Regions from separate parts of the Streptomyces platensis genome, predicted to be linked through region 1. Evidence: riboswitches for the same ligand, from Rfam matches in the RefSeq annotation. Region 1 holds a riboswitch; each other region holds the start of a gene.

Evidence for each region. Region 1 has a riboswitch for cobalamin ahead of metE (5-methyltetrahydropteroyltriglutamate--homocysteine S-methyltransferase). Riboswitches for the same ligand answer to the same signal wherever they lie in the genome.
Region 2: another riboswitch for cobalamin. It lies ahead of CP981_RS11755 (SCO2321 family membrane protein); the one in region 1 lies ahead of metE (5-methyltetrahydropteroyltriglutamate--homocysteine S-methyltransferase).
Region 3: another riboswitch for cobalamin. It lies ahead of CP981_RS26000 (ribonucleoside-diphosphate reductase subunit alpha); the one in region 1 lies ahead of metE (5-methyltetrahydropteroyltriglutamate--homocysteine S-methyltransferase).
Region 4: another riboswitch for cobalamin. It lies ahead of CP981_RS09305 (cobalamin biosynthesis protein); the one in region 1 lies ahead of metE (5-methyltetrahydropteroyltriglutamate--homocysteine S-methyltransferase).

The regions. Positions count from the first base shown of each region.
Region 1 covers NZ_CP023691.1:6,877,360-6,882,673, reverse strand. The annotation lists gene CP981_RS30370 (L,D-transpeptidase) at 1-375, shown strand, start outside; gene CP981_RS30365 (aldo/keto reductase) at 459-1,517, opposite strand; cobalamin riboswitch at 1,718-1,905, shown strand; gene metE (5-methyltetrahydropteroyltriglutamate--homocysteine S-methyltransferase) at 2,078-4,402, shown strand; gene CP981_RS30355 (phosphocholine-specific phospholipase C) at 4,463-5,314, opposite strand, start outside.
Region 2 covers NZ_CP023691.1:2,698,614-2,703,927, reverse strand. The annotation lists gene CP981_RS11770 (ABC transporter ATP-binding protein) at 1-264, opposite strand, end outside; gene CP981_RS11765 (CbiQ family ECF transporter T component) at 261-1,427, opposite strand; gene CP981_RS11760 (SCO2322 family protein) at 1,424-2,122, opposite strand; gene CP981_RS11755 (SCO2321 family membrane protein) at 2,122-3,429, opposite strand; cobalamin riboswitch at 3,653-3,773, opposite strand; gene CP981_RS11750 (Strvi_7410 family MBL fold metallo-hydrolase) at 4,103-5,185, opposite strand.
Region 3 covers NZ_CP023691.1:5,840,636-5,845,949, forward strand. The annotation lists gene CP981_RS25990 (hypothetical protein) at 1-33, shown strand, start outside; gene CP981_RS25995 (ribonucleotide-diphosphate reductase subunit beta) at 146-1,201, opposite strand; gene CP981_RS26000 (ribonucleoside-diphosphate reductase subunit alpha) at 1,201-3,633, opposite strand; cobalamin riboswitch at 3,793-3,945, opposite strand; gene CP981_RS26005 (Uma2 family endonuclease) at 4,074-4,661, shown strand; gene mctP (monocarboxylate uptake permease MctP) at 4,729-5,314, opposite strand, start outside.
Region 4 covers NZ_CP023691.1:2,143,492-2,148,805, forward strand. The annotation lists gene CP981_RS09295 (caspase family protein) at 1-1,944, opposite strand, end outside; gene CP981_RS09300 (hypothetical protein) at 1,950-2,387, opposite strand; cobalamin riboswitch at 2,591-2,740, shown strand; gene CP981_RS09305 (cobalamin biosynthesis protein) at 2,894-3,976, shown strand; gene CP981_RS09310 (cobyric acid synthase) at 4,086-5,314, shown strand, end outside.

The sequences.
Region 1 (5,314 bases):
GGCTCCCCGCAGGACCCGACCCGCGGCGGGGTGCACACCGTACGCAGCAAGAACGCGGCCGAGACGATGGACTCCGCCACCATCGGCCACGGCAGCGAGTGGATGCTGGACTCCAAGTGGGTCACCCACCTCACCGCGTCCGGGACGTTCCTGCACTCCGCCCCGTGGAACAAGCAGCTCGGCCAGGTCAACAACAGCCACGGCTGCTTCGGCATGAGCACCTCGGACGCCAAGAGGGCCTATGACTTCCTGACGATCGGCTCCACGGTCGAGGTGAAGGGCACCACCAACACCAACAAGACCGATGTCGGCAACGGCCTGGAGGTCTGGCAGGAGAGCTGGCAGCAGTGGCAGCAGCGCAGCGCGCTGAACTGACCCGGCCGGCACCCCCGCGCTGAACGAAACGGACGCCGCCGCCTGACTGTTCAGGCGGCGGCGTCCGTCATAGGGGCGTCGGGTCAGCGGATCTCGCTCGCCGTACGGCGGTAGGTGGAGCGCCGGTCCTCGATCTCGGCCCAGCGGTCGCCGTAGACGTTCTCGATGATGCCCGGCTGCCGCAGGAAGTCGTGCGGGAAGCCCAGCGGCACCGCGCTGGTCCGGTCGAGCCGGTCCAGCGCGTCGGCGTCCAGGGTGACATCGACGGCGCCGAGATTGTCGCGCAGCTGGCTCTCCTTGGTGGCGGCGACGATCGGAATGATGTTGCCGGGCCGGCTGCGCAGCCATGCCAGGGCCACCTGCGCGGGGCTCCAGCCGCCCTGCTCGGCGACCTCCAGCACCGCGGTGAGGGTCTCCTCCTCGCGGTGGTCCGGGGTGCCGCCGTCGTCCACGGCGGCCAGCCGGCCGGTCTCCCCGCGGCGGTACTTGCCGGTGAGCTTGCCGGCCGCGAGCGGCGCCCAGGCCAGCACGGCCAGATCGAAGGCACGGGCCTGCGGCAGCAGTTCCCGCTCCGGCGTCCGCTCCAGCAGGTTGTAGCGCAGCTGTGAGCCCGCGAACGCGGTCCAGCCGCGCAGCTCGGCAAGGGTGTTGGCCTGCGCGATCTCCCAGGCGGGCCAGTCGGACACGCCGATGTAGAGGACCTTGCCCGAGCGCACCAGGTCATCGAGCGCCCGCATGACCTCCTCCACCGGCGTGAAGTTGTCCCGGGCGTGCACCCACAGCACATCGAGATGGTCGGTCCGCAGCCGGTCCAGGCTCGCCTCCACCGACCGGACCAGGTTCTTACGGTGGTTGCCCGCCGCGTTCACATCGCCCTTGTGGGTCGCACAGGTGTATTTGCTCGCCAGAACGAAGCGGTCCCGGCGGCCTTCCAGCAGCTCACCGAGGATCCGCTCGGAGGTGCCGCCGGTGTAGTTGTTCGCGGTGTCGATGAAGTTGCCGCCCGCGTCCGCGTAGGCGTCCAGGATCCGGCCGCTGGTGTCCTTGGCGCCGCCCGGGCCCCCGTCGTCGCCCATGGTCATGGCGCCCAGACTCAGCTCACTCACCCGCAGACCGGTCCTGCCGAACAGTGTGTAGCGCACGAGGTTCCCTTCGTTCAGCGACAGCCGTTCAGCGACAGCTGTAGGTCGTACGCCCACGCTAGGAGCTGGAGTGCACTCCAGGGCAAGCCACGGCACCGCGGGCGGGGGCGCGTGGTGGCCCCGGCGGTGGCCCATGTCACCTGCGGGAGGTCCGGTCGCGGTGTCCGATCCGGGCGGCAGCGCCTAGGGTGGCCGGTGCAACTGGTTCGCCCTGCCCGCCAGGCAGGCGCGTCGCAAGAGGGAACCCGGTGGAATTCCGGGACTGCCCCGCAGCGGTGAGTGGGAACGACCGCCGTCATACGCACTGGGCCCGGCCGGGTCTGGGAAGCGACGGCCAGTAGATGTCCGCCTTCGGCGGATGTGCCCGCGAGTCCGAAGACCTGCCAGTGCCCCCGCGCGACCGGTGCGCGGGGTGATCTCGGTGACCTCGAGGGCGGGTCGGCGGACACTCAGGCGGGCACGGCCGGCGGCAGAGCGCCGGGCCCCGCCGGGTTTGCCGTCCCTTCGCGCCCTCGACCCGTCCCGTGGTCCATGGAGACAGACTCGCGAAGGAGAGTTCCGTGACCAGCAGGTCCGCAGCCGCGGCAGCACGAGCGACCGTGCACGGCTACCCCCGTCAGGGGCCGAACCGTGAACTGAAGAAGGCCATCGAGGGCTACTGGAAGGGCCGCGTCGACGCCGACGCGCTCCGCGCCACCGCCGCCGATCTCCGCCGCGGCAATTGGCAGCAGCTCGCCGCGGCCGGCGTCCATGAGGTGCCGACCGGCGACTTCTCGTACTACGACCACGTCCTGGACACCAGCGTGATGGTCGGCGCGATCCCGGCGCGGCACCGCGCCGCGGTGGCTGTCGACGGGCTGGACGGCTATTTCGCCATGGCCCGCGGCACCCAGGACGTGGCGCCACTGGAAATGACCAAGTGGTTTGACACCAACTACCACTATCTCGTACCGGAGTTGGGGCCGGACACGGTCTTCGCCGCGGACTCCTCCGAGCAGGTCGCCCAGCTGACGGAGGCACGGGGCCTCGGGCTCGCCGCCCGGCCGGTCCTCGTCGGGCCGGTCACCTACCTCCTGCTGGCCAAGCCCGCACCCGGCGTCGCGGCCGGCTTCGATCCGCTGACACTGCTCGACCGGCTGCTGCCCGTCTACGCCGAGGTGCTCGCCGATCTGCGGGCGGCCGGCGCCCGCTGGGTGCAGCTGGACGAGCCGGCACTGGTCCAGGACCGCTCCCCCGCCGCGCTGAACGCCGCGGCCCGCGCCTACCGGGACCTCGGTACGCTCACCGACCGCCCGCAACTGCTGGTCGCCTCGTACTTCGACCGGCTGGGCGAGGCACTGCCGGTGCTGGCCAAGGCACCCGTCGAGGGCCTGGCCCTGGACTTCACCGGGCCCGCGGCCGGCAACCTCCAGGATCTCGCGGCGGTCGGCGGGCTGCCCGGCAAGCGGCTGGTCGCCGGTGTCGTCAACGGCCGCAATGTGTGGATCAACCACTACGAGCAGTCGCTGGCGACCCTGGGCACACTGCTCGGGCTGGCCGAGCAGGTCGATGTGTCGTCCTCCTGCTCGCTGCTGCACGTCCCACTGGACACCGGGGCCGAGCGGGACATCGACCCGCAGATCGTCCGCTGGCTGGCCTTCGCCCGGCAGAAGACCACGGAGATCGTGACACTGGCGCGCGGTCTGGCCCGGGGCACCGGCGCCATCGCGGCCGAACTCGCCGCCAACCGCGCGGACCTGGCCTCCCGGGCGGGCTCGACGCTCACCCATGACCCGGCGGTGCGCGCCCGCGCCGCGGCCGTCACCGACGCCGACGGCCGCCGTTCCCAGCCGTACGCCGAGCGGTCCGCCGCCCAGCGTGCGCACCTCCGGCTGCCGCTGCTGCCGACCACCACGATCGGCTCGTTCCCGCAGACCGCCGGACTGCGCACGGCGCGGGCCGATCTGCGGGCCGGACGGCTGGACACCGAGGGGTACGAGGAGCGGATCTCGGCGGAGATCCGTGAGGTGCTCGCCTTCCAGGAGAAGGCCGGGATCGACGTCCTGGTGCACGGCGAACCGGAACGCAACGACATGGTCCAGTACTTCGCCGAGCAGCTGACCGGCTACCTCGCCACCCAGCACGGCTGGGTGCAGTCCTATGGGACCCGCTATGTCCGGCCGCCGATCCTGGCCGGGGACATCTCCCGTCCCGAGCCGATGACGGTGCGCTGGACCCGCTATGCCCAGTCGCTGACCGAGCGGCCGGTCAAGGGCATGCTCACCGGCCCGGTCACCATGCTCGCCTGGTCCTTCGTCCGCGACGACCAGCCGCTGGGCGACACCGCCCGCCAGGTGGCGCTCGCGCTGCGCGACGAGGTGAACGCCCTGGAGGCGGCGGGCACCTCGGTCATCCAGGTCGATGAGCCCGCCCTGCGCGAGACGCTGCCGCTGCGCGCGGCCGGCCACGCCGCGTACCTGGCCTGGGCCACCGAGGCGTTCCGCCTCACCACCGGCGGGGTCCGTCCGGACACCCAGATCCACACCCATATGTGCTACGCGGAGTTCGGTGACATCCTCCGGGCCATCGAGGACCTCGACGCCGATGTCATCAGCCTGGAGGCGGCCCGCTCCCATATGCAGGTCGCCTCGGAGCTCGCCACGGCCGGCTATCCGCGCGAGGTGGGACCCGGGGTCTATGACATCCACTCGCCGCGCGTCCCGGACGTGACCGCGGCAACGGCCTTGCTGCGCAAGGGACTTGCCGCGATTCCCGCCGAACGGCTGTGGGTCAACCCGGACTGCGGTCTGAAGACCCGCGGCTGGCCCGAGGTGCGGGAGGCCGTGGAGAACCTGGTCACCGCGGCCCGGGAGATCCGCGGCGGTCTGCCCGGCGGAGCTTCCTGAGAGCGTGCGGGCCGAGGCCGGCACCCGTGGGGGTGCCGGTCCCGGCCCGTCGTGGGCGGCTCAGCCCGTGATGATCGCCGGGTCGCTCACGCCCGGCTCGCCGGTCTCCACATGGCCGGCGAACCGGCGCAGGAAGGCGGGGTCGGTGTCGGAGGTGACCGACAGGTCGTACCAGCGCTTGCTGGCCCGCAGGTCGATCGACTTCTTGACGGTGGCGCCCGCCCGGACCGGGTAGGTCTCGGCGGGGCCGCCGTAGGCCTGGGTGACGGTGAGATGGCAGTCGGTCTTGCCGGGGTTGGTCAGGGTCAGTTCGACGCGGCCGGCCGTCTTGTCATGGCGGGCGGTCACCTCGGGCCCGGTCTTCTTGCCGTTGCCCTTGAAGGTGCGCAGGAAGCCGTTCGGGCCGTAGACGGACAGGTCGTAGACGTCCTTGGAGTAGGACGTGTTCCAGGTGTCGGAGATCTTCTTGCCGGCCTCCGTGGTGTATGTCCAGGGGCCGTCGGTGCGGTTGCCCGCGGTGACGGTGAAGCAGGCGCCGGCCTTGTCGCCGCTCTTGAAGGTGAGGGTGAAGCGGCCGGTGGAGGGGGTCGCGGACCCGTCGACGAGCGGCTCGTACGGCAGCGGGCGGGCGGGGCGGGAGCCCGGCTCCTGCTTGGGCAGCACGGGGTTGGCCGGCGGCTTCGGCACATAGCTGTCGTGCCGCTCCTTGTCCGGCGGCTGGAAGCCGTCGGTGGCGGGCAGCGCGGCCGGCTTGGTGTTCTCCAGCCCGAAGTCGAAGGCAGAGGTCAGGTCGCCGCAGATGGCGCGCCGCCAGGGCGAGATGTTGGGCTCGTGGACGCCGAAGCGACGCTCCATGAAGCGGATGATGGAGGTGTGGTCGAAGACCTCGGAGCAGACGAAGCCGCCGGTGCT
Region 2 (5,314 bases), 4.2 Mb from region 1:
GCCCACGGTGCCGACGACATCGGCCAGTTCGCGTGGTTTGTGGGTGCGGGTGTCCCGGCCGTCGACGGTGACCCGGCCGTGCAGGGTGCCGCCGGTGAAGTGCGGGACGAGGCCGCACACGGCGTTCAGGACGGTGGACTTGCCGACACCGGAGGGGCCGACCAGGAGACACAGTTCGCCCTCGGGGACGGTCAGGTCGACGCCCTGGACGGCGGGCGCCGTGGCATCGCCGTAGGTGACCGAGACCTGCTCGAACCGGATCACGGGGTGGGCTCCTTCGTACACGGATCGACATCAGAGGTACGGCGACGCTCACGGGACGCAGCACGGGATCCGGCCCGGTCCGTGCTCGCCGGGAGCGGGGCGACGAACGCGGGCAGCAGCCCCACGAGAACGGAAACGGCCGGCCAGAGAGGGAGAACGGGGGTGGTGAGCGGGACGGCGGGCGGATGCAGCGCGGCCGGCGCGTAGTCGTTCGCCCAGATCATCAGGGCGGCGACGGCCATGCCGGAGCCCGCGACCAGCCAGGCGCGGGTGCCCCACCGCTCGGGCCGGTAGCGGCTGCGCACCGAGCGGCGGCCACCGAGCCACAGCCCGGCGAGCGCCGCCGCCAGCCCGGCGAGCAGCAGCGGCAGCCCGTAGCCGCCGCCGGTGTCCCCCAACAAGCCGTAGGTTCCGGCGCAGACGCCGAGCAGCCCGCCGAGGGTGAGCACGGACGTGAGGCGGCGTACAGCGGGCGGTACTTGGGCGCTGCGGCCGTAGCCGCGTGCGTCCATGGCCGCGGCCAGCGCCACCGAGCGCTCCAGCGCGCCCTCCAGCACCGGCAGCCCGACCTGGAGGAGCGCCTTGAAGCCGCGGTCGGGGCGCCCGCGCAGCCGGCGGGCGGCGCGCAGCCGCTGGACGTCGGCGACCAGGTTCGGGGCGAAGGTCATCGCCACGACGACTGCGACGCCCGCCTCATAGAGCGCACCGGGCAGGGACTTCAGGAGCCGGGCCGGATTGGCGAGCGCGTTGGCGGCGCCCACACAGATGAGGAGAGTGGCCAGTTTGAGTCCGTCGTACAGGGCGAAGACCATGCCCTCCGCGGTGACCCGGCCGCCGATCCGGACGCCCTTCGCCCAGTCCGGCAGCGGTACTTCGGGCAACGTGACGAGGGTGTGCGTACCGGGGATCGGCGAGCCGAGGAAGAAGGCGAAGACCAGCCGGATGACGATCACGACCAGCCCGAGCTTGACGAAAGCGCCGTACGAGCGGGCCCACGGCGCGTCCGTACGACGCGCCGCGACGGCATACCCGGCCACCCCCACCAGCAGCCCCAGCAGCAGCGGGTTAGTGGTGCGGGAGGCCGCGGTGGCCAGGCCCAGCGCCCACAGCCACCAGGCGCCGGCGTGCAGCGCGGTGGTACGGGTCGCCTGCGGGGCGCTCATCCGCGTCGGCGGCGTGCCTGCCACACCGCTGCCGCACCCAGGGCCACGACGGCCGCGGCCCCGCCGAGCAGTCCGGCGGACGGCCCGCCGTCGCCGCTTCCACCGCCCCCGCCGTCCCCGTCGGCACGGTCCTCCGCCGCTCCCGCGGACGGCGCAGCGGAGGACGCGGACCCCTTCGCCCCGTCCTTCGACCCGTTCACCGCCTCCGCGCATCCCGCCTTCGGGTAGCCGGCGATGGCACACAGCAAGGCGTTGGCGTCGTAGCGCAGCGGCCGGGCGACCGCCGCCAGCGCCTCGCCCGCCGAGGCGTCCTCCGGCACCTGCGCACACTCCGTCCTGGCCTTCGGCGGCCGCTCGCCGCCGGGCGCGTCCGCCGCGGTGCCGAAGTCCAGCACGATGCCGATCCGCTTGCGGCCGTCCTTGGCCGGGGTGTCGCGGCAGATCGCGTCGAAGTCGGCGGCCGGGCGCGGCTTACCGGCCCCGGCGGAGTCCGCGCCGACGGTGAAGCGGAAGCCCTCGACCGCGCCGTCGGCCGGCCGCTGGGTGGCCGGCCCCTCGGTGGCATACGCCCAGGAGCCGCCCTTGCCGTCCCAGAACGACCAGTAGCGGTACTCCTGCGCCTGCGCGGGCCCGGCTGCCAGGCCGGTGACCGTACCGGCCAGCAGCACGGCGCCGGCGATCCTGGTACGCCGCATCAGAGCTGATTCTTCTTACGGCTGCTCAGCAGGAACCCGATACCGGCGCCGATGGCGAGGCCGACGCCGATGACCCACCACACCCCGATGCCGCCACCGTCCGCGGCGTCGTCGGCGTCCCTGGTGTCCTTCTGCGCCGCGGCGGCCGGCTTGGGGCCGGTGGCGTTGAGCGCGGCCACCAGGTCGGTGCCGCCGAAGGAGCGCGGGTCGGTGCCGGTGGCGTGCGCGGCCAGCACCAGCTGGGCGTACGCGGCGGGCCCGTTCTGCTTGGCCCAGTCCGTGGCGTTCTTTTCCAGCCACTTCAGCGGCTTCGCGGCAGCGGCACCGTGCCCGCCGGCCGCCAGCGCCACGACAGCGTCGGCGGTGTTGCCGACATCGGGCTGCTTCTCGGCGCCCGGCATCGCGGAGAGCAGATGCTGCCCGTTCTTGTCGAGCTGCGCGACGAGGTAGGCGCCACCGCCCGCCGCGGCCCGCTCCGGATCGTCCTTCTTCGCGTCCCCGCCGTCCTTGCAGCTCAGTGGCTTCACCGGGGTGTCCGACCGCTGGTCCGCGGGCGCCACGACAAAGCCCTTGCCGAGCGCTCCGGTCGCGGCCGCCGCGGTGGCGTCGGCGTTCGGGGCGGCACCCTTGAGCTGGAAGGTGAACGCGCCGCGCTCGCCCTCCTTCGCGTCACAGCCCAGCTGGAAGGTGAGCAGCCCGTCGTACGGGGTCTTGCCGCCCTTCTTCGAGGTCACCGACTGCGGCTTCTCGCCCGCCGCCGCGAGTGCGCCGATGACCACGGACGTGGAGTTGGCGTCGCTGGGCGAACCGGGCATCGAGCTCCAGCCGCCGTCGTCGTTCTGCACCGACTTCAGCCAGCCCACGGCCTTCTTCACGGTGTCGCTGTGCCCGCCGAGCGCGGCCAGCGCCTGCACCGCGGCGGCCGTCTGGTTGGTGTCCCGCATGGTCTTGGCGTCACAGGGCTTGCCGGGCTCGGCGCGGAAGGCGGTGAACGCGCCGTCGGCGCACTGCTGCCCGACCAGCCAGCGCACACCGGACGCGGCCGGCCGCACCCCCACCGTGTCCTGCGCCAGCAGCGCGAGCGACTGCCGCCACACCCCGTCGTACTGCGGATCCTTGGTGCCGTACAGGCCGTCCGGCAGCTTCTTGGGGGACGCGGACGCGTCGGCGGCGTCGGCGTACGCGGCGGGGGCAGCGGCCGCGCCCAGCACCGCCACGGCCGCCAGCGCCGTGGCGGCGCGGCGCGCCAGGAAGGCGACGGGGTGCGTCAGGGGGGCCTGGTGAGCCATGGAAGCCATGGGGGCCATCGGGTCGGTGCCTCTCGGGTCGGGTCGCGGCGATGGACGCAGCCGCGCTCGGCCGACCGCCCGCGCGACGATCCCCTTGGATCGCGGACGCGGTGGCACCGGGCTCAGCTCCGTATACCTCGACGGTGCCGCGCACCGGCCGTCCCTGTGGCGGACGGTTCCGGTGGCGGGAGCCTTGGTCGTGCCCCCTCGGGTGCTCCGGCTCGTACGGCCGTCCTTCCGGCCAGTCGGCGCGGTACGGGCGGGCCGTCCTCACGGTTGCGGGTCAGCGCCGGATTTCCACCGGCTTCCCCCGATCGGGTACGGATGAAGTTGTCCCGCACACCTTAACCGGCACCCGACGGGCGCTCGCTCGCACGTACGAGCCGACAAAATCCGGCACGAGCCGGGCGGAGCGGCGCGCGAGCCGCGCACGGGGCGGGCGCCCCGGCGCCGGGCACGGGCGGGATCCAGGCACGGGCGGGACGGACGGGAGCCTCGTACCGGCGGGACGGATGGGATCCGGGCACGAGCGGACCGGAAGCCGGTCACCGAACCGGCTGCCCACCGGCCGACCGTGCCCCGACCGTGCCCCCGACCGCGCCCCGGACTCCCCTCCCGCCCGCGGCCCCCGGCACACAGCGGCAACAAGCCGGACCAACCGGGACAGCGGCAACGCGAGAAGGCCGCCCCCTCACACCGCCTGATACCGCACCGGATCCGACCCCGGCACCCACTCCGCACGCCCCTGCTTCACCAGACGGCGCAGATGGGCCTCGGCCTCCGAGACAGCGATATTGCGGGAGCCGTAAGGGATCTGCTCCCACGGGCGGTTCCACTCCATGGCCATGGCGAGCTGCCAGACGGTGCGCGGTTCCTGGAGCAGGGTTTTGAGCTGGGCCAGCCGCTCTTCGTGGTGGGCGATGAGATCGCGCACCCGGCCGCCGGCGTCGGTGAAGGCGTGCTGGTGGGCGGGCAGTACCTCGGCGGGGGCGAGCCGGGCGACGCGTTCGAGGGAGTCGAGATAGTCGCCCAAGGGGTCGGCGTCCTCCCCGGAGCTCTCCATGCCGTGCGGGCCGGGCGGACTCCCCTCCGCGTCCGGGGCCTCGTACAGGCCGATGTGCGGGGTGATGCCGGGCAGGAGGTGGTCGCCGGAGAACAGCCGGCCGAAGCCGGGCGTCCGCGCCGAGGGGTGCTCCTCCTCCAGGTGGAGGCACACATGGCCGGGGGTGTGGCCGGGCGTCCAGATGGCGCGTACCCGGCGTCCCGGCAGGTCGAGAAGTTCGCCGGGGTCGATGCCGCGGTCCGGCAGCGCGGCCTGCCGACCGGGCAGTTTCCGGCCGTTCCCTGTGGCGCGGGCCTTCCGCAGGGGCGCCAGATGGTCGTCCGGTGCGCCCGCCGCCGTGAGCTTGGCGAGCAGGTAATCGAGCCACTGGCCCGGTTCGGCCGCGCGGGTGCGGCGGACCACCGCGGTGTCGGCGGCGTGCATCGCGATCCAGGCGCCGGAGGCCTCCCGGACCTTGGCGGACAGACCGTGGTGGTCGGGGTGGTGATGGGTGATCAGGACGCCGTGCAGGTCGGTGAGGGCGAACCCGCAGGCGGTGACGCCGGCGACGAGGGTGTCCCAGGAATCCGGGTCGTCCCAGCCGGTGTCGATGAGCACCGGCCCGCGGTCGGTCTCCAGGAGGTGGACGAGGGTGTGGCCGAGGGGGTTGTCCGGGATGGGAACGGCGATGCTCCACACCCCGCCCTTGTGGTCGGTCACCTGCGCGGTCATCCCGGTCCCCTCTCGGTGTGGCATACACCCGGTACCCGGCCTCACTATAACTAGAACTGGTTTCAAAGCGGCTTGAAGTATCCGGTCCGGCAGGGCGAGTTGGGATTCGGTCGGTGTCGTGGACTCCTC
Region 3 (5,314 bases), 1.0 Mb from region 1:
GCCCTGTTCTCGAAGGGGACGGATCCAGCCTAGGGCCCAAGGGTGAACGCCTCCCGGAAGGACGTGAGTGGAGGCAGGCAAAGGGGCCCGCCCACGGCATCGCGCCGCGGGCAGGCCCCTTCGCCTGGATTGCCGGACTACCGGACTAGAAGTCGTCGTCGAAGGAGACCGACCCCTCGACGGCGACCTGGTAGGCGGAGGCCCGGCGCTCGAAGAAGTTGGTCAGTTCCTGGACGTTCTGAAGCTCCATGAAGGAGAACGGGTTCTCCGAGCCGTAGACGGGCGCGAAGCCGAGCCGCTGGAGCCGCTGGTCCGCGACGCACTGGAGATACTCGCGCATCGACGCGGTGTTCATGCCCGGCAGGCCCTCACCGCACAGATCGCGGCCGAACTGGAGCTCCGCCTCGACGGCCTCCTTGAGCATGTCGGTGACCTGCTGCTCCAGCTTGTCGTCGAAGAGGTCGGGCTCCTCCTCGCGGACGGTGTCCACCACCGAGAACGCGAACTCCATGTGCATGGACTCGTCGCGGAAGACCCAGTTGGTGCCGGTGGCCAGCCCGTGCAGCAGGCCCCGCGAGCGGAACCAGTACACGTACGCGAAGGCGCCGTAGAAGAACAGCCCCTCGATGCAGGCCGCGAAGCAGATGAGGTTGAGCAGGAAGCGGCGCCGGTCGGCCTTGGACTCCAGCCGGTCGATCTTCTCGACCGAGTCCATCCACTTGAAGCAGAACTGGGCCTTCTCCCGGATGGACGGGATGTTCTCCACGGCCGCGAAGGCGGCGGCGCGGTCGTCCGGGTCGGGGAGGTAGGTGTCCAGCAGCGTCAAGTAGAACTGGACGTGCACGGCCTCCTCGAAGAGTTGACGGCTCAGGTACAGCCGCGCCTCGGGGGAGTTGATGTGCTTGTAGAGCGTCAGCACCAGGTTGTTGGAGACGATCGAGTCACCGGTCGCGAAGAACGCCACCAGCCGGCCGATCATGTGCTGCTCGCCCGGCGAGAGCTTGGCGAGGTCGGCGACGTCGGAGTGGAGGTCGACCTCCTCCACGGTCCAGGTGTTCTTGATCGCGTCGCGGTAGCGGTCGTAGAACTCCGGGTACCGCATGGGGCGCAGCGTCAGCTCGAAGCCCGGGTCCAGGAGGTTCTTGGTGCCGGTGGTGGCGGTGTGGGCCGCGGCGGCGTTCGTTTCCGGTGCGGTGGTCATTACTGGCAGGCCTCGCAGGACTCGGGGTTTTCCAGGGAGCAGGCGACCGCCTCGGGGTCGGTGGCCTGCTGCGGTACGGGCGCGGTCGCGGCGGCGCCACCGCGGGCGGACTGGGCGATCCGGGTCGCCGGCCGCGAACGCAGGTAGTACGTCGTCTTGATGCCGCGCTTCCAGGCGTAGGCGTACATCGAGCTGAGCTTGCCGATGGTCGGGGACGCCATGAACAGGTTCAGCGACTGGCTCTGGTCCAGGTACGGCGTACGGGCCGCGGCCATGTCGATCAGCGCGCGCTGCGGGATCTCCCAGGCGGTGCGGTACAGCGCCCGGATCTCCGCGGGGATCCACTCGACGTCCTGCACCGAGCCGTTGGCCTCGCGCAGCGCGTCCCGGGTCCGCGCGTCCCACAGCCCCAGCGCCTTGAGCTCCTCGATCAGATACGCGTTGACCTGGAGGAACTCACCGGACAGCGTCTCGCGCTTGAAGAGGTTGGAGACCTGCGGCTCGATGCACTCGTACACGCCCGCGATGGAGGCGATGGTGGCGGTCGGCGCGATGGCCAGCAGCAGCGAGTTGCGCATCCCGGTGGCGGCGATACGGGTGCGCAGCGCCGCCCAGCGGTCCGCCCAGCGGGGCTCGGCGTTCGGGTAGTGGTCCGGGTGCAACACGCCGCGGGCGGTGCGGGTCGCGGACCACGCCGGGTGCGGCCCGTGCCGCTCGGCGAGGTCGGCGGACGCCTCGTAGGCGGCGAGCATGATCCGCTCGGAGATACGGGTCGACAGCTCCTGCGCCTCGGGCGAGTCGAAGGGCAGCCGCAACCGGAAGAAGACGTCCTGGAGGCCCATCAGGCCCAGACCCACCGGGCGCCAGCGGGAGTTGGACGTCCCGGCCTGCTCGGTCGGGTAGAAGTTGATGTCCACCACGCGGTCGAGGAAGGTGACGGCCGTGCGGACGGTCGCGTCCAGCCGCTCCCAGTCCATCTCACCGTGGTCACCCAGGTGCGCGGCGAGGTTGACCGACCCCAGGTTGCAGACCGCGGTCTCCCCGTCGTTCGTCACCTCCAGGATCTCCGTGCACAGGTTGGACGAGTGCACGACCTGGCCCGGCTCGGCGGTCTGGTTGGCGGTGCGGTTGGCGGCGTCCTTGAACGTCATCCAGCCGTTGCCGGTCTGCGCCAGGGTGCGCATCATGCGGGAGTACAGCACCCGGGCCGGGATCTGCTTGAGCGCCCGGCCGTCGGCCTCCAGCTTCCGGTAGGCGGCGTCGAACTCGTCGCCCCACAGGTCCACCAGCTCCGGGGCGTCCGACGGCGAGAACAGCGACCAGTCGGCGTCCGCCTCCACCCGGCGCATGAACTCGTCCGGGATCCAGTGCGCGATGTTCAGGTTGTGCGTACGGCGCGCCTCCTCACCGGTGTTGTCGCGCAGCTCCAGGAACTCCTCGATGTCCGCGTGCCAGGTCTCCAGATAGACGCAGGCCGCGCCCTTGCGCCGGCCGCCCTGGTTCACGGCCGCGACCGAGGCGTCCAGGGTGCGCAGGAACGGCACGATGCCGTTGGAGTGCCCGTTGGTGCCGCGGATCAGCGAACCGCGGGCGCGGATGCGGGAGTACGAGAGGCCGATGCCGCCGGCGTGCTTGGAGAGCCGGGCGACCTGGTGGTAGCGGTCGTAGATCGAGTCCAGCTCGTCCAGCGGGGAGTCCAGCAGATAGCAGGACGACATCTGCGGGTGGCGGGTGCCGGAGTTGAACAGGGTGGGGGAGGAGGGCAGGTAGGACAGCGAGCTGGTGAGGCGGTAGAGCTCCGCCACGTCGTCCAGCGCACGCTCGCTGTGGTCCTCGGCGAGGCCGCAGGCCACCCGCAGCAGGAAGTGCTGCGGGGTCTCGATGACCTGACGGGTGGTGGGGTGCCGCAGCAGGTAGCGCGAGTGCAGGGTGCGCAGACCGAAGTACCCGAAGCGGTCGTCGGCGCCGTCGGCCAGCGCCCGGTCGACCAGCGCGTCCAGCCGGGCGGCGTGCGCCCGGACGAACTCCGCGGTCTCGTCGGCGATCAGCCCCTCGCGGTGGCCGACCTCGACGGAGGCGGAGAAGGCGACCGCCCCCTGTCCGGCCGCCTCCTCCGAGATCGCGAGGGTGAGCAGCCGCGCCGCGAGCTTGGAGTACTGCGGCTCGTCACCGATCAGACCGGCCGCGGCATCGGTGGCCAGCGACCGCAGTTCGGCCTCGTCGGAGCCGGCGTGCCGGCCGCGCAGGGCGGCGGCGGCCACCTTGCCGGGGTCGGTCGCGGTCAGGTCCTCGGTCAGCTGGGTCAGGGTGCGCAGCAGGGCGACACCCGGCCCGTCCTCGCCCGGACCGCCGTCGGCGGTACCGGGAGGCGTGGCCACCACGGGCGGCACGGCCTCGGCGTCTGACGCGGGCTCCGTTGGCGCGATGGTCACGCGATGCTCTCCCTCACTCGGCGGGGCCGGGAGGGGCGGGCGCGACGGGCGCACGCGAGCATGCGGCACCCCGTGACGGCAGGGGTGCGCGGGCACACCACGCGGCGTCCACCGGCCCAACCCTCGGGGCCCGGACGTATCGACGACCGCACCCCTTGCGGTGCGGACGTACCGTCGGCAGGTCCTCGGACTACACGGGCACGCGCCCAGGGCCGGTATCCGCCCGGCCGAGCGCGCTCCTACACCGTTGCGGGACAGTTCCGGATTCCCACCGGATTCCCCTGCGGCGACAGCGAGGACGAGCATACATGTGGGGGTGGCCCCTCAAGTGCACCCCCACATCTAGTGTGTCGTGAGTGATCACACAGTGTCTGTCAGTGGCCTCGGCTATCGTCGGAGGCGCGTTCCTGTTCCGTCCCGTGGAAGAAGGAGAAGGCCTCATGACCGCGCTCGCCGACCGTCCGCACATCATGGAGACCGAGCATTTCGAAGAGGCCGCCCGGATACTCGCCCGCCTGGAAGAAGGCGCGCGGTTGGAACTCATCGACGGGAAGGTCAAGAGCAAGGCGACGCCGGACGGGGATCACGGACGCATCATCCAGTGGCTGCTTCGCATCTGCATGCAGCACAGGCCGGAGCTCTTCCTCGATCCGAACCAGGGCCTGAAGGCGGAGACTTACCGAAAGGGCCGCCTCCGTCCGGACGCCTCCCTCGTGCCGTGCGACGCCTTTGTGGGCCAGGGGGAATGGGCAGACCCCGACCCGGTGCTCATGGTCGTCGAAGTCACCTCGCACGACTCGGACACCGACCAGCGCGACCGCGTGGAGAAGCCCCTCGCGTACGCGAAGACCGGTATCCCGCTCTATCTGTTGATCGACCGCCAGGAGTGCCGGATGGTCGTCCACAGCGAACCCGATGACGGCCGCTACGAGACCGTCCACACCGTGCCGTTCGGCAAAACGCTGCACCTCCCCGACCCCGTCGGCATCACGCTCGAAACCGAGCAGCTGAAGGACTGGGTGAACTGACCCGCCCGCACAGCAACGGGCCGCCGCGTCCCCGGGAGGGATGCGACGGCCCGGTGGCGGGCTTGGCTCAGTGCCCGGCCGGTGCCTCCGCCGTGGCGGGGGGCAGTTCGGCGGCGACGCCCGTGTCACCGGCGTCCGCCGTGTAGTCGGCGGGGCTGGTCTCGTCGATGCCCTCGGGGGCCTTGGCGGCCTTGAGGGCGAAGGTCAGGACGACGGTGACCACGACGTTCAGGACGAAGGCGGTCAGACCGATGTAGCCGATCTCACCGATACCGGGGATCTCCTTGCTGGAGCCGCCGAAGTGCTTCTGGGTCGGGCTGGCGACGCCGTAGGCCGCGAGCGTGCCGTAGAGCATGCCGACCGCCCAGCCGGCCAGCAGCGCCCAGCGGTGGAACCAGCGGGTGAAGAGGCCGCCGACCAGGGACGGCATGGTCTGGAGGATCCAGATGCCGCCCAGCAGCTGGAAGTTGATCGCGACGGTCTTGTCCATGGTGAGGACGAAGACCAGCGCGCCGACCTTCACCAGCAGCGAGACCAGCTTGGCGACCTTGTGTTCCTGCTCGGGCGTGGCGTCCGGCTTGAGGAAGTCCTTGTAGACGTTGCGGGTGAAGAGGTTGGCCGCGGCGATCGACATGATGGCCGCGGGCACCAGC
Region 4 (5,314 bases), 4.7 Mb from region 1:
GTCCGCGCGGCTGTCGAGCAGCGGTGAGCCCGCTCCCGGGCCGGTGCCGTGCACACCGCGGTAGCCCTGGGCGGTGAGGGTGCGCTGGCCGCCGTCCGCGGCGCGCAGCCAGGTCGCGAAGCCCGCCACGGCGGCCTGCCGTGGGGTGGCGTCCCTGGTGCCGTGCCAGTCGACCCGGATCAGGGGGTGGTCGAGGGCGGGGACGTGCCGGGGGTAGTAGGCGACGTAGCGGTCGCGGAGCGGGAGCGGGGCGTCCAGGGCCGGGCAACTGCCGGTGGCCCGGCCGAGGTTGTAGTCGGCGAGGGACTTCTCCGAGACCAGGGGCGCGGACCGGGTACGGTCGACGGAGCCGGCGGCGTCCGCGTCGGGGCGCAGCGAACACAGCAGTTCGGTGCTGCCCGCGTACTGGCTGCCGGGGGCGGACAGCCGCTCCTCGGCGTGCCGGGCGAGGGTGAGGTCGGGCGCGCCGGAGGAGGCGGCGTCCGAGCCGTCGTGGGCGAGGTAGAGGCCGAGGGTGTGCAGCAGTCCGGTGCCGGAGAGCACCGGGCTCGGGCGCAGCAGCCGGAGGTCGCGGTGGGTGCGGTCGGTGCCGGTGAGCAGTTCCCGCCAGGAGGCGCCGGCCGGTTCGACGTCGTCCAGCCGGCGGTGTGCCGGGATGCCGACGACCAGCGGCGTGTAGGCGACCGGGGCGCTGTAGTGCAGGGTCGCCGGGGAGCCCTTGGCGGGCATCCCGCGGCGGGCCTCGTAGTAGTCGGCGGTGGATTCGGGGATCCAGATGTCGGGCTGGGGTCCGGGCCGGTAGAGGGGGTCGATGCCCTTGTCGTCCGGCCCGTCCTTGCCGGTGCCGTGGGCCTCGCCCTGCCAGCGGCCGGCGGCGGCGAAGCCCTGGTCGACCTGGTCCTTGGCGGCGGAGTAGACGGTGATCTGGGCGCGCCGGCAGCCGTCGGGGAGGTCGCCCTCACCGCTGAGGGGCCGGGTGTTGGCGGCGGACATCTCGTAGTCGAAGGCCGCCTGGCGCAGCGCGGGTTCGGCCTCGGGGGTGGTGAGCAGCCGCAGTTCGAGGGCGGGCGGGCAGGCTACGGCCGCGCCCGGGAGGTTCAGCAGGACGATGCCCGCGGTGGCCGGTACGGCGATGATCGCCAGCACCATCAGGATCCGGAACCAGTGCCGGAAGGAGGTGTTCAGCCGGCGCCGTAAGCGGATCCGCAGCGGGGTGGGCGGCCGGATCCCGGGGGTGGCGAAGGACAGGATGACGTCGTCGACGGTGTTCTGCTTGGCCGAGCGGGGCTCCCAGACGTCGCCCATCGGGGTCCGCTCGCCGGCCAGTTGGGCCCGCAGCTCCCGGACGAGGTCCTCGAAGGTGACGAACCGCTTGCCGGGGATGCCCTGTTCCAGGATCTGCCGCAGGGCGCGGGTGAAGACACTGCCGCCGGTGGGCTCCTCGCCGCTGAAGATCCGGCGGTTGGGCTGTGCGGCCATCAGCAGCGAGGTGGGGGTGCGGCAGGCGTGGAAGGCCTCCCCGGCGTTGCCGGCGTAACAGCACTCCAGGACGATCACGATCCGGTCGGCCCGCGCGTTGTCCAGGTAGGACAGCACCGTGTCCTGCCAGGAGACGGTTTTGTGCCGCCGTTCCGAGGCACCGACCATGAGCTGGAGATTGCCGCCGTCCCGCCCCACCCGGCCGTGGCCGGAGAAGTACACCAGCAGCAGCCCGCGGGCCTCCTGGGTGACGGCGTCCAGGGCCTGTTCGACCTCCCAGGGCTCCTGGGGCCGGCAGATGACGACCTCGCCCTTGGTGAAGAGGTCGGTGCCGGGGGCCAGCAGGACGCGTTCGAGTTCCCCGGGGTTGTCCCGCACCGCGGGCAGCGGCCGCAGATGCCGGTAGTCGTCGACGCAGATCAGCAGCGCCCGGTTGACCTTGCCCCGTGCGTCGTATTCGGACATCCGGCTCAGTCCCCGGCGGTGCTGGTGCCCCCGCTCGCCGGGCTGCCGGGATCGGGGCGTTCGGGGGCCGCGGCGCCCGGTCCCGGCTCGCCCAGTGCGCGCAGTTCGCCGTCCCCGCCGCCGACCGCCACGGCGGGCCGTTCGCCGGTGTCGCGTTCCTCCCTGCGGCGGCGCAGCCACTCGCGCAGGGCGATACCCATGCTCTTGGTGATCTCGGCGGCGACCGCGCCGACCACGACCAGGATCAGGTCGTCGACGCCGATGGCCATGTCGCCGGGGCCGTCGTCGCGCTCCCCCGCCGGCCTCAGTTCCCACTCGTGCGACCGCCGGTTCAGCCAGGGCTCGCGCTCCAGCCACGCCTTGAGGTCCTCGACGTCCTGCTCAGGATTGTTCGTGCCCGTGATCCTGATACGGATCTCATGTCGGTCAGCGCGCTGCGGCATCCCCCGGCCCCCTTCCGGCGGCCCCTTCGCCGCCGTGCACCAGATAGTGACGCGGGATCAGGTGTGCGGGCAACCGTCCGTGACCCCTCAGCCACGCTGTGGCGTGCACCACAGCGCCTGCCACAGGGCAGCGTCGCAGGTCAAGGGTGAGTTGACGGCGTTCGCGGGGCGTGGTGGACTGCCGGAGCCAATCGGCGACAGCAGAGGAAGTCCGGTGCGAATCCGGCGCGGTCCCGCCACTGTCACCGGGGAGCGTTCCTCCAGCGAAGGCCACGGTCCGCCTCGCATACGTCGGATGACGTACGCGGGACTGGAAGGCCGGAGGACACGCCGATCCGGGAGCCAGGAGACTCTGGTCGCCGTCACGTCGAGCCAGGGCGCGGACCCTGAGTGAGGACATACCGCCATGCCCGGCCGCCCCTTGAGATCTCCACTGCCCGCTGCCGCAGGGCTCCTTCGGGCCCGGGCGGGACGTCACGGACGCGCCCGCACGGCGGTCTGACCCGATGCGCGGCGAACACGCGGGATATGTGTACGGCGCGGCCCTCGGCTTTCTCGGCGACCTGATCGCGGCGGATCCGCGGCGCGGCCATCCGGTGGCCGCGTTCGGCCGGGCCGCGGGTGCCGTCGAGCGCCGGCTGTGGCGCGACCACCGCGGTTACGGGGCGGCTCATGCCGTGCTGTGTGCGGGCGGGGCCGCCGCCGGTGCCGCGCTGCTGCAGCGCGCCGTGCGGGGCGGCGCTCCCGCTGCTCCGCTGTCGCTCCGTGGTGGCGCCGGGATCGCGCTGACCGCGGCGACGGTCTGGGCCGTGCTGGGCGGCACCTCGCTGGGCCGGGAGGCGCGGGCCGTCGGCGGGGCGCTGACGGCGGGTGATCTGGACGTGGCACGGGAGCGGCTGCCGCATCTGTGCGGGCGCGATCCGCAGGCGCTGGACGGGCCGCAGATGGCCCGTGCGGTGGTGGAGTCCGTCGCCGAGAACACCTCCGACGCGGTGGTCGGCGCCCTGGTATGGGGCGCGTTGGGCGGAGTGCCCGGCCTGGTGGCGTTCCGCGCGGTGAACACCCTGGACGCGATGGTGGGGCACAAGTCGCCGCGCTACCGCCGTTTCGGCTGGGCCGCGGCCCGGCTCGACGATCTCGCCGGCTGGCCCGGCTCCCGGCTGACCGCCGCGCTGACCGTGCTCGCGGGCCCCGACCGGCGCGGTGCGCTGCGGGCCTGGCGGGCGGACGGCGGTGCGCATCCGAGCCCCAACGCGGGCCCGGTGGAGGCGTCGTTCGCGGGTGCGCTGGGCGTACGGCTGGGCGGCAGGCTGGCGTACGGCGGGCGGGTGGAGGACCGTCCGGTGCTCAACGGCGCGGCGCCGCCGGTGGCGGTGCCGGACATCGAACGGGCGGTGCGGCTCTCCCGCAGGGTGAACGTGCTGGCACTGGTGACGACGGTGGCGGCGCGGGCGGCGGTCGGCGCTGCGCGGGCGGCGGCGGCTCGGAGAGCGGCGGCTCGGGGAGCGGTGACTGCGGCGGCTCGGGGGGCCGGGGGGCGCGGGCGGGTGGCGGGCTCGGTCCGCGGGCGTGAGGCGGGGCCGGTATGAGGCCGTCCGTTTTTTCCCCGCCGCCCACCCCCCTTCGGGGGGTGGGCGGGTGTAGTGACCCGGAGCGGGTGGGCGGGTGTAGTGACCCGAAGCGCAGGAGGAGGACCCGGTGAACGGGCGGTTGAAGGCAGCCGGCGGGGTGGTCGGCGGTGGCCTGTTGGTGGCCGGGACGACGTCCGACGCCGGTAAGAGCGTGGTGACGGCCGGGATCTGCCGCTGGCTGGTCCGGCAGGGCGTCCGGGTGGCGCCCTTCAAGGCACAGAACATGTCGCTGAATTCGTTCGTCACGCGCGAGGGCGCGGAGATCGGACGGGCCCAGGCGATGCAGGCCGCCGCGGCGCGGGTGGAGCCGACCGCGCTGATGAACCCCGTCCTGCTCAAGCCGGGCAGTGACCGCAGCAGCCAGGTGGTGCTGCTGGGGAAGCCGGTGGGCGAGCTCAGCGCCCGGGGGTACTTCGGGGGGACGTCCCCAGGGGAGGCGCAGTACGCGGGCCGCCGGGAGCAGTTGCTCGGGACGGTGACCGACTGCCTCCAGGAGCTGCGGCGTACCCATGACGCGGTGATCTGTGAGGGCGCCGGCAGTCCCGCCGAGATCAATCTGCGGCGTACCGACATCGTGAACATGGGCCTCGCACGGGCCGCCCGTATCCCGGCGGTGGTGGTCGGTGACATCGACCGCGGCGGGGTGTTCGCCTCGTTCTTCGGCACCACCGCTCTGCTGTCCAAGGAGGACCAGGCGCTGATCGCGGGGTACATGGTCAACAAGTTCCGGGGCGATGTGACGCTGCTGGAGCCGGGCCTTGCGATGCTGCGCGGCCTCACGGGGCGGCAGACGCTGGGCGTGCTGCCCTTCGCGCACGGGCTCGGCATCGACGAGGAGGACGGTCTGCGGGTCTCGCTGCGCGGCGCGGTGCGCGAGAGCGTGGTGGCACCACCGCACGGGGCGGATGTGCTGCGGGTGGCGGTCTGTGCCGTCCCGCTGATGTCGAACTTCACGGACGTGGACGCGCTGGCCGCCGAACCGGGCGTGGTGGTGCGGTTCGTGGACCGGCCCGAGGAGCTGGCCGACGCCGACCTGGTGGTGCTGCCGGGGACCCGGGGCACCGTACGGGCGCTGGCATGGCTGCGGGAGCGCGGCCTGGCGGACGCGATCGCCCGGCGGGCCGCCGGGGGGCGCCCGGTGCTGGGCATCTGCGGCGGCTTCCAGATGCTGGGCGAGCGCATCGAGGACGAGGTCGAGTCGAAGGCGGGCGTGGTCGACGGGCTGGGGCTGCTGCCCGTACGGGTGCGGTTCGCGGCGGAGAAGACGCTCGCGCGGCCGGCCGGCGAGGCGCTGGG